Regions from separate parts of the Nocardia sp. NPDC058176 genome, predicted to be linked through region 1. Evidence: riboswitches for the same ligand, from Rfam matches in the RefSeq annotation. Region 1 holds a riboswitch; each other region holds the start of a gene.
The links. Region 1 has a riboswitch for S-adenosylmethionine ahead of ACFVVM_RS15515 (ABC transporter substrate-binding protein). Riboswitches for the same ligand answer to the same signal wherever they lie in the genome.
Positions count from the first base shown of each region.

Region 1 (3,267 bases):
CACCAGCACGCCGAAGGTGATCAGATCGCGGTAGCCGTCGCCGAAGGTGTAGATGCCGAAGGCCTCCACGATGCCGAGGGCGAAGCCGCCGATCACCGCGCCCGGGATCGACCCGAGGCCGCCGATGGTGGCCGCGACGAACCCGGTGAGCCCGGCGAGCATGCCGCTGTGCGGGGAGATGTTCGAGTTGTAGATGCCGACGAAGATGCCCGCGAGCCCACCGAGCCCGGAGGCGATGGCGAAGGCGAGCAGCTTGATCCGCGAGACCCCGATCCCCATCTGCGCGGCGGCATCCGGGTCCTGCGCGGTGGCGCGGATGGCCAGGCCGTAGCGGCTGAACCGGAGGAACCCGGCCAGCCCGAGCATGACCACGATGGTGATCGCGAACATCACCAGATCGGAGGTGCCGAAACGGACGCCGCCGAGCTGGAAGTTGTTGGTGGGCAATACCTGTGGGAACGGACGGGTGTCCGGTCCGAAGACGATCTGGGTCAGGTTCTCGATGATCAAACCGGCCGCCACCGTGGCCAGCAGCGCCGCGATGGCCGGTGCCTTGCGCAGCGGATGCACCGCGAGCAGGTCGATCAGGATGCCGACGATCGCGGTGATCGCGACCACCAGGATGACGGTCAGCCAGAACGGGAAGCCCTGCTCGGCGATGAACCACCAGCCCAGGATGGAGCCGAGGGCGAACACCGCGCCGTGCGCGAAATTGATGACGTTGGTGACGCCGAAGATGAGGGTGATGCCCACGGCGAGCAGCGCGTACGCGTTGCCGTGGACCACACCGGCGATCAGGGTGTCGAACATCAGCGATTGCCGGTCGGCACGAACTTGCCTTCCTGCAGCACCAGCTCACGCGGAGCCACACCCTGCGGGCGACGCGTCTCCTGGTCGAAAGCGAAGGTGCCGAGACCGATTCCGGTGAACTGGGTTTCGGTCTTCAAGCCCTCGAGGATGCCCTCGCGGGTGGCGCCGCCCTTCTTGGCCGCCTGCACCAGCACGTTGAGCGCGTCGTAGGCGTAGACGTTGAAGTCGCCCGGGTCGGTGTTGAACTTGGCCCGGAACTTGGTGACGAACTCCTGGGTCTTCGGATCGGGATCGGCGGGGCTGAAGATGCCGTTGACGATGTCGCCCTCGGCCGCCTTGCCTGCCAGCTCGATGAACTGCGGGGTGTTCTGGCCGCCGAAGAACTGGCCGTCGAAGCCCACGTCACGCAGCTGCTTGACCACCAGCGCGCCGTCGGGACCGTAGCCCAGGTGCACGAAGGCGTCCGGGTTCGCCTCCCGGCCCTTGATCAGGATCGGCTTGACGTCGGTGGAGTCGGGCAGGATCGGCGAGGAGTAGGCGATCTCGACGCCCTTCTCCTTGGCGAACCGCTCGAAGAACCCGAAAGCCTGCTTACCCCAGTCGGTTTCGAGGTAGACCACCGAGACCTTCTTGGCCTTCTTCGACACCCACTCGGCATTGCGCTCCTGGAACACGTCGAGGGTGATCGACGGGCTCCACGAGTAGTCGCCGCCCTTGGTGAAGTCCACCGCGGAGTTGGTGAAGCCGTACTGCACGAGCTTGCCGCGGTTGTAGATCGGCGAGGCCGCGATCGAGGCGGGCGAGGAGAAATCGCCCAGCTCGGCGATGATGGACTTGTCGTCGACGAACTTGGTGGCGATCGGCACGGTCTGCTTGGGATCGGACTGCGAGTCCTCCCACTTGAGCTCGACCTTGCGGCCGTCGATGCCGCCCGCCGCGTTGATCTCCTCCAGCGCCAGGTCGAAGCCCTGCTGCCACAGCCTGCCGTACTCGGCCGACGGGCCGGTGCGCGGACCGGAGACGCCGAAGTACACGGTGCCCTCGCCCGCTTCGGTGCTGTCATCGCTGCAACCGACCACCGCGGCCGCCACGGTCACGGCCGCGAGGGCTCCGGCGATGATCTTGAAACGGCGGCGCGAACCGACCGAAAACTTGCTCATTGCTCTTCCTTAGAGATGATGAATCAGCGCACGACAAATGCGAGAATCCAAGCGCTTGCGCTATCTGATCGATATCGCCTGGTCGTCACCCGGGGCACCCCACCGCCAAGCGAGGGTTGCCGATCAGCGAGCCGGGGCTCGAACGTGCTGATACTCGTGACCGTGGTCGAAATGTAGCAGCACTCGCACGCATGTCCGGCCGGTCGAGTGGGTACCCGATGTGGTTCCCGGACAGGCGGATACGGAGCTAGCTGCGGCAATGGACACGCGCCCAGCTTCAGATCAGCTCGAGACAAAAGTTCGGGTCCCGGGGCGGGATCAGCGCAGCCTGCGACAAATCATTGTCGCCGTCGGCCCAGGTCGGTACCTCTAGTGCTATGACCACCGTGCTGCACATCAACGCGTCCGCCCGTGGCGAATTCAGCCAATCACGCGCTATCGCACAGACTTTCATCGAAACCCTCGCCGCGAAGGATTCCGGGCTGCAAGTCGACACCCTCGATCTGTTCGAAGCCGGGCTGCCCGAGTTCGGCACCGACGCCGCGGCCGCCAAGCTGGCGGTGTTCACCGGCTCGGAGCAGACGCCAGAACAGGTGGCCGCCTGGGAGCAGGCACGCACCGTCTTCGACCGCTTCGCCGCCGCCGACCTCTACGTGTTCAACATCCCGATCTGGAACCACGGCGTGCCCTACATCCTCAAGCAGTACGTCGACATCGTCACCCAGCCGGGCTGGGCCTTCGGCTTCGATCCCGAGGTCGGCTACTCCGGGCTGCTCGAGGGCAAGCGCGCGGTCACCGTCTACACCAGTGGCGTGCACCAGCCGGGCGTGCCGATCCAGTTCGGCAACGACTTCGCCACCCCGTTCGTGCAGGACTGGCTGCGCTTCGTCGGCGTGAAGGACGTCGCCGAGATCCGGTTCGCGCCCACCGTGCTCACCGAGGATCCGCAGGTCGGGTTCGCGGCGGCGCAGGAGCGGGCCCGTGAGCTCGCCGCCGACTACTGAAGCGGCGGTGCGGGGGTGGGCGCCGACGGGGAGAACAGTCGCGACGATCTGTGCCGTAGGGATTCTCGTCGTCGGCCAGCTGTACGTGGTGCTGCCGGTGCTCGGCGACCTGGCCCAGGTGTGGGACACCTCCCGCGCCGCGGCGACCTGGACGACCACTGCCTTCGGGCTCGCCTACGGCGTCGGGTTTCTGGTGACCGGCCCGCTGTCGGACCAGTGGGGCCGCCGCCCGGTGATCGTGGGCGGCCTGGCGGCGACGGCCTTGTCCACCCTTGTGGTGATCGCGGCGCCGA
Region 1 is NZ_JBHVVA010000002.1:646,180-649,446, forward strand. It holds gene ACFVVM_RS15510 (ABC transporter permease) at 1-810, opposite strand, end outside; gene ACFVVM_RS15515 (ABC transporter substrate-binding protein) at 810-1,970, opposite strand; SAM riboswitch class IV at 2,017-2,132, opposite strand; gene ACFVVM_RS15520 (FMN-dependent NADH-azoreductase) at 2,348-2,974, shown strand; gene ACFVVM_RS15525 (MFS transporter) at 2,952-3,267, shown strand, end outside.

Region 2 (3,267 bases), on a different contig from region 1:
ACGTGATCGTCGTGGTTTGGGCGACCGAGGACTCCTCTTCACCGACTCCGACGCCAACGAGGAGTCCGACCACACCGGCCGCGCCGATCCCGGCAACAACGGGCCAGCGCCGCTTCTTGTCCGGCTGCCGGGGCGGGCGAGCCCATGGATCGGGCGACTGAATCGGTCGAGTCACAATCTCCCCTTGAGTGGACGAGCAAGCTATAGGGGTTTGATCGCGACCGACCCGACGTGCGTTACCCATTCAGCATGGTTCTAAACCTGCAAATTCGCGACGGGCGAGCCCGAATCGTCAGGACATCGTGCCACTTGCCCGCTGAACGAACTCGACCGCCGAGAACACCTCTCAGCGGCCAAGATTCGTTTGGATCCACAGTGGCCCGGGGTCAGCCGACGCCGAACTCACGACGACGCCGAGGCCTCACCCGTTCAGCCGATCAGGCAGGGTGCCGCGCCCGCGGGCGAATCGGCGGTGAGGGGGCGGGTTTCGGGGGTCGGATTCCACAGACCGTCGGTGGTGGCGTACTCCCACGAGGGACCGGATTCGACAAACGTCGCGATGGCGCCGATCAACCGGTCCACATCGGCGGCGGTGGTGCCGAGGCCGATGCTGGCGCGCAGGGCGGCGTCGAGGCCGAGGCTCGCGAGCAGGGGGTGGGCGCAGAAGCGGCCGTCGCGGACGCCGATGGCGTGTTCGGCGGAGAGGTAGGCGGCGACCTTGCCGGGGGCGTGGTCGGTGACGGTGAAGGCGACGATCCCGACGGAATCGGCGCTGTCGGACCAGATGTTGACCAGCGAGACCCCGGGAATCGCGGTGAGCCCGTCGCGCAGGCGATCGGCCAGGAAGCGTTCGTGCTCGATGAGTTCGGCGGGATCGAACGCGGCCAGCGCGTCACAGGCGGCGGCGATGGCGGCCGCGCCGAGCACATTCGGCGATCCGGCCTCGTGCCGCTGCGGCGCGGGCGCCCATTCGACCTGCGCCACACCGACTTCGCGCACCGCACCACCGCCGGCCAGATGCGGCTCGCCCGCGTCCAGCCAGTCCCGTCGGCCGACGAGCACACCGGCGCCGAACGGCGCGTACAGCTTGTGCCCGGAGAAGGCGAGGTAGTCGATGCCGGTCTCGCGCAGGGAGATCCGGCGATGCGGCGCCAGCTGGGCGGCGTCGACGAGGATCCGCGCACCGCACAGGTGGGCGATGGTGGCCAGGCGCTCCAGCGGCAGCACCTCACCGGTGACATTGGACGCCCCGGTGATCGCGAGCAGCGCGGCGGGCTTGCTGCACAGTTCGGCGACGACCCGCCGGATCGTCTCCTCGACGGTGTCGGCGGCCTCGACGACGCGGCGCCCGTGCGCGGTCCACGGCAGGAAGTTGGCGTGGTGCTCGATGTCGAGGACCACGGTCTCCCCCGGCACGCATCCGGCCAGCAGGTTCAGCGAGTCGGTGGTGTTGCGGGTGAACACGACGACCTGGTCGTCGGCGGCGTCGAGGAACCGGGCGACGGCGCCGCGCGAGGCCTCGTAGCACTCGGTGGAGATCCGCGAGGCGTAGCCGGCGCCGCGGTGCACGCTGGCGTAGTACGGCAGCAGCTGCGAGATCCGGTCGGTGACCTGCCGCAACGCGGGTGCGCTCGCGGCATAGTCGAAGTTGGCGTAGGTGCTGGTGCCGCCCTGCACGAGCGGAACCTGGAGGTCGGCGCCGGAGACGGTCGCCAGGGCACAGGTGGGGTCGATCACAGCAGTCATCAGGAGTATCCCGTCGGCTCAGGGACTCGTTCCCGAAATGGGTGCAAGAGTCCGCGCTTGCCGCGCCCACAGCGGACGGCGGCCTGGTCGTCACCCGGAGCACCCCACCGCGGAGGAGGGTTGCCGACCAGCTAGCCGGGGCTTGTCGCTGGTACTCGTGACCTGCATCGAGAGTGACAGACGAGCGCCGAGGATGTCAACCACCTTTCGGCGAGCCGGAACCGACCGCCCGGAATCCCTTGCACCGCAACATCTTCTGGCGAACACACCGCACGTGACGGTGCGCACCCGGCCGGATTGCCACCGAATTGCCCCTCTACCACATCCACCGAAACAGTCGACACTCCCGATCATGGACATCCCAAATGATTGATTTCCCCCACTATTTGCTAGGGTGGCCGACATGTCCACGAACACGAACTCCGTCCGCGGCCTGCCGCGCTACCCGGTGTACGCGCTCGGACGGCTCACCAAGGCACTGCACGCCGAGATCGGCATCCCACTGCGCGATCACTGGGTACTCACCTTCATCGCGGAGAACGCCGACCTCACCCAGAAGAAGGTGGGCGACGCGCTCGGCATCGACCGCAGCGAAGTGGTCCGCCTCATCGACGCGCTCGAGCGCGCCGACCTGGTCGAACGCACCCGCGACGGCAAGGACCGGCGCAAGTACCGGCTGCGGATCACCGAGGCCGGACGCAAGCAGTGCAAGCGCACCGACAAGATCATCGCCGAGGCCACCGCCCGCGTCCTGGCGCCACTGGACGCCGACGAGCAGGCCGCCCTGCACCGGCTGGCCCGCACCGCACTCGACGAGCCGCCGCCCGCGGCGTCGTGATCCCGCGACGACGCCCGCCCGCGGTTGCCGTGGGCCACACCATCCGGCGAGTACCGTTGGCATCCGGTGACCATCCCGTTTGCCCCCTGGTAACCCGGCCGTGAAACAACAGACACCACCGATGGGGGTCAACCGATGAGAGGTGGACCGATCGCCATGCTCGAGCCACGCACCGAGGCCGCGACGGGGACGTTGCGCGATCCGCTGCTGCGCGCCGACCTCGCCGCACCGCCGCGCACCCTGGTCGACATCCTGACCAGCACCGCACTCGCCCATCCCGACGCGCCTGCCATCGACGACGGCACGGTCGTGCTCAGCTACCTGGAACTGATCGCCGCGATCGAGTCCAGGATGACCGAGCTGACCGCGGCGGGCGTTCGCCCCGGCGACCGGGTCGGCGTGCGGATGCCCTCCGGCAGCGCCGCGCTCTACGTGACGATCCTGGCCGTGCTCTACTGCGGCGCCGCCTATGTCCCCGTCGACGCCGACGACCCGGAGGAACGGGCCAAACTGGTCTTCGGCGAGGCGCGAGTGAGCGCGATCGCCACCGGCGACGGCATCGAGTCGGCCACCGCCGCGGCGGGCCGCACCGACGTCTCGGACTGGAACACCCTGCCCACCCCCGCCGACGACGCCTGGATCATCTTCACCTCCGGCTCCACCGGTACCCCGAAAGGCGTTGC
Region 2 is NZ_JBHVVA010000004.1:419,346-422,612, reverse strand. It holds gene ACFVVM_RS23250 (excalibur calcium-binding domain-containing protein) at 1-175, opposite strand, end outside; gene ACFVVM_RS23245 (aminotransferase class V-fold PLP-dependent enzyme) at 430-1,746, opposite strand; SAM riboswitch class IV at 1,795-1,909, opposite strand; gene ACFVVM_RS23240 (MarR family winged helix-turn-helix transcriptional regulator) at 2,150-2,584, shown strand; gene ACFVVM_RS23235 (Pls/PosA family non-ribosomal peptide synthetase) at 2,741-3,267, shown strand, end outside.
Region 2: linked by a shared signal. The riboswitch ahead of ACFVVM_RS23245 (aminotransferase class V-fold PLP-dependent enzyme) and the one ahead of ACFVVM_RS15515 (ABC transporter substrate-binding protein) in region 1 are both predicted to bind S-adenosylmethionine.

Region 3 (3,267 bases), on a different contig from region 1:
CGCGAGTGCGACAACGAGCACGTAGCGCGGCCGGTCCCGCCCGAACTCCGCGGGCCATGGCAGCAGGACCGTCTCCGATGAAGAAAGGGCGCCTGCACCGGTGGGTGCAGACGCCCTTCTTCTCACCGGCTTCGCCTCACTTGAGAGCGCGGGCCAGGTTGGCGTCCAGGGCGCCGAGGAACTCCTCGGTGCTCAGGTAGCCCTGATCCCCGCCGACGAGCAGCGCGAGATCCTTGGTCATCTGCCCACCCTCGACGGTCTTGATGACGACGTCTTCGAGCGCCTGCGCGAAGCCGATCACCTCGGGGGTGTTGTCCAGCTTGCCGCGGTGTTCCAGCCCTCGGGTCCAGGCGAAGATCGACGCGATCGGGTTGGTCGAGGTCGGCTTGCCCTGCTGGTGCTGGCGGAAGTGCCGGGTGACGGTGCCGTGCGCGGCCTCGGCCTCACAGGTGCGGCCGTCCGGGGTGAGCAGCACCGAGGTCATCAGGCCGAGCGAGCCGAAGCCCTGGGCCACGGTGTCGGACTGGACGTCGCCGTCGTAGTTCTTGCACGCCCAGACGTAGCCGCCCTCCCACTTCATGGAGGAGGCGACCATGTCGTCGATCAGGCGGTGCTCGTAGGTCAGGCCCGCCGCGTCGAACTCGGCCTTGAACTCGGCGTCGAAGACTTCCTGGAAGGTGTCCTTGAACATGCCGTCGTAGGCCTTGAGGATGGTGTTCTTGGTGGAGAGATACACCGGGTAGTTCTGCTGCAGGCCGTAGTTGAACGAGGCCCGCGCGAAGTCCACGATCGACTTCTTGAAGTTGTACATGCCCATGACGACGCCGCCGTCTTCGGGCATCTTCACGACCTCGTGCACGATCGGCTCGCTGCCGTCCTCCGGCGTGAAGGTCAGCGTGACGGTGCCCGCCTCGTAGACCTTGAAGTCGGTGGCACGGTACTGGTCGCCGAAGGCGTGACGGCCGATGATGATCGGCTTGGTCCAGCCGGGCACCAGGCGGGGCACGTTGGAGATGATGATCGGCGCGCGGAAGATGGTGCCACCCAGAATGTTTCGGATGGTGCCGTTGGGCGAGCGCCACATCTTCTTGAGGCCGAACTCCTTCACCCGATCTTCGTCCGGGGTGATGGTGGCGCACTTCACGCCGACGCCGTGCTTCTTGATGGCGTTCGCGGCGTCGACGGTGACCTGGTCGTCTGTCTTGTCGCGATACTCGATGCCGAGGTCGTAGTACTCGAGGTTCACGTCGAGATACGGATGGATCAGCTTGTCCTTGATGAACTGCCAGATGATCCGAGTCATCTCGTCGCCGTCGAGTTCTACGACGGTACCTTCAACCTTGATCTTGGACATGGATCTTCGTGTCCTCCTAGGATGGTGCCCTCATTGCACGGCCAGGCGAACACGCTTGTGAGCGGACCCCAGCTGTTCCAACAGACAACGTATATGCCCCGCGTTGTCTGCGGGACGTGTGGTGCAAACAAGACAAGCGTACTGCTGCCACCGACCTCACCGCGATGGGAGGGCCCGCTGTGCGGGACCGCGGCGGCAACACGCCGCGCGGGCCAGTGATCTTCTCGACGAAATCGGGGGAAATTTCCGCGCGGGCGAGATGTCCGGTTAACATGACGGCAAGGTCATGAGTACCAGCGCCAAGCCCCGGCTCGCTGGTCGGCAACCCTCCAGCTGCGGTGGGGTGCTCCGGGTGATGACCGGGCTCTCGAAGGTCGAGGGCAAGCGCGCATTCGAGGAGGCCACCATGTGTTGTTGTCCGTCGATCCGACCCATCTGACGAGATACCCGGCGAACAACCCCCTGGAGCACCGACATGTCCGACTCTGCCCTGCCCGAGAACTGGTCGTTCGAGACCAAGCAGGTCCACGCGGGCCAGGCCCCTGACGCAGCGACCAACGCGCGGGCCCTGCCGATCTACCAGACCACCTCCTACACCTTCCGCGACACCGACCACGCCGCCGCGCTGTTCGGTCTCGCCGAACCGGGCAACATCTACACCCGGATCATGAACCCCACCCAGGACGCGGTGGAGCAGCGCGTCGCCGCGCTCGAAGGCGGCGTCGCGGCGCTGCTGGTGGCCTCCGGCCAGGCCGCCGAGACCTTCGCGATCCTGAACCTGGCGGGCGCGGGCGACCACATCGTGTCCAGCCCGCACCTCTACGGCGGCACCTACAACCTGTTCCACTACTCGCTGCCCAAGCTCGGCATCGAGGTCTCCTTCGTGGAGGACCCCGACGACCTGGCGCAGTGGGAAGCCGCGATCCGGCCCAACACCAAGGCCTTCTACGGCGAGACCATCGCCAACCCGAGCAGCGCGGTCTTCGACATCCCCGGCATCGCCGGTGTCGCGCACGCCGCGGGCCTGCCGCTGATCGTCGACAACACCGTCGCGACCCCGTACCTGATCCAGCCGCTGGCCCACGGCGCCGACATCGTCGTGCACTCGGCCACCAAGTACCTGGGCGGCCACGGCGCCGCGGTGGCGGGCGTGATCGTCGACGGCGGCACCTTCGACTGGACCGTGCGCGACGCCGACGGCAAGCCCCGCTTCCCCGGCTTCACCGAGCCCGACCCCAGCTACCACGGCGCGGTCTTCGCCGACCTGGGCGCGCCCGCCTTCGCGCTCAAGGCCCGTGTGCAGCTGCTGCGCGACCTGGGCTCGGCGGTGTCGCCGTTCAACGCCTTCCTCATCGCCCAGGGCATCGAGACGCTGAGCCTGCGCGTCGAGCGGCACGTGGCCAATGCCGAGGTGGTCGCGAAGTTCGTCGCCGAGCAGCCGGGCGTCGACGTGGTGCACTACGCGGGCCTCGAGACCTCGCCCTGGCACGAGCGGGCCAAGCAGCTGGCGCCCAAGGGCGCGGGCGCGATCGTGGCCTTCGAGCTGGCCGGTGGCGTCGACGCGGGCAAGAAGTTCGTGGACGCGCTCAGCCTGCACAGCCATGTCGCTAACATCGGTGATGTGCGTTCCCTCGTGATTCACCCGGCGTCGACCACGCATTCGCAGTTGACGCCGGAAGAGCAGCTGGCCGCGGGCGTCAAGCCCGGCCTGGTCCGGCTCGCCGTCGGCATCGAGGGCATCGACGACATCCTGGCCGATCTGGCGGCCGGATTCGCGGCGGCGCGCACGTGACTGTGAGCACCGAATCGCCGATCGCCCGTCCCGGAACCGGAGTGGCCCTGCCGCCGCCGGACGGGCGACTCGGCGTGGTCGCCATCGGGGAGGTGGCGCTGGAGAACGGCGCCGTCGTCCC
Region 3 is NZ_JBHVVA010000014.1:30,217-33,483, reverse strand. It holds gene ACFVVM_RS34040 (hypothetical protein) at 1-21, opposite strand, end outside; gene ACFVVM_RS34035 (NADP-dependent isocitrate dehydrogenase) at 137-1,354, opposite strand; SAM riboswitch class IV at 1,637-1,747, shown strand; gene ACFVVM_RS34030 (bifunctional o-acetylhomoserine/o-acetylserine sulfhydrylase) at 1,830-3,146, shown strand; gene ACFVVM_RS34025 (homoserine O-acetyltransferase) at 3,188-3,267, shown strand, end outside.
Region 3: linked by a shared signal. The riboswitch ahead of ACFVVM_RS34030 (bifunctional o-acetylhomoserine/o-acetylserine sulfhydrylase) and the one ahead of ACFVVM_RS15515 (ABC transporter substrate-binding protein) in region 1 are both predicted to bind S-adenosylmethionine.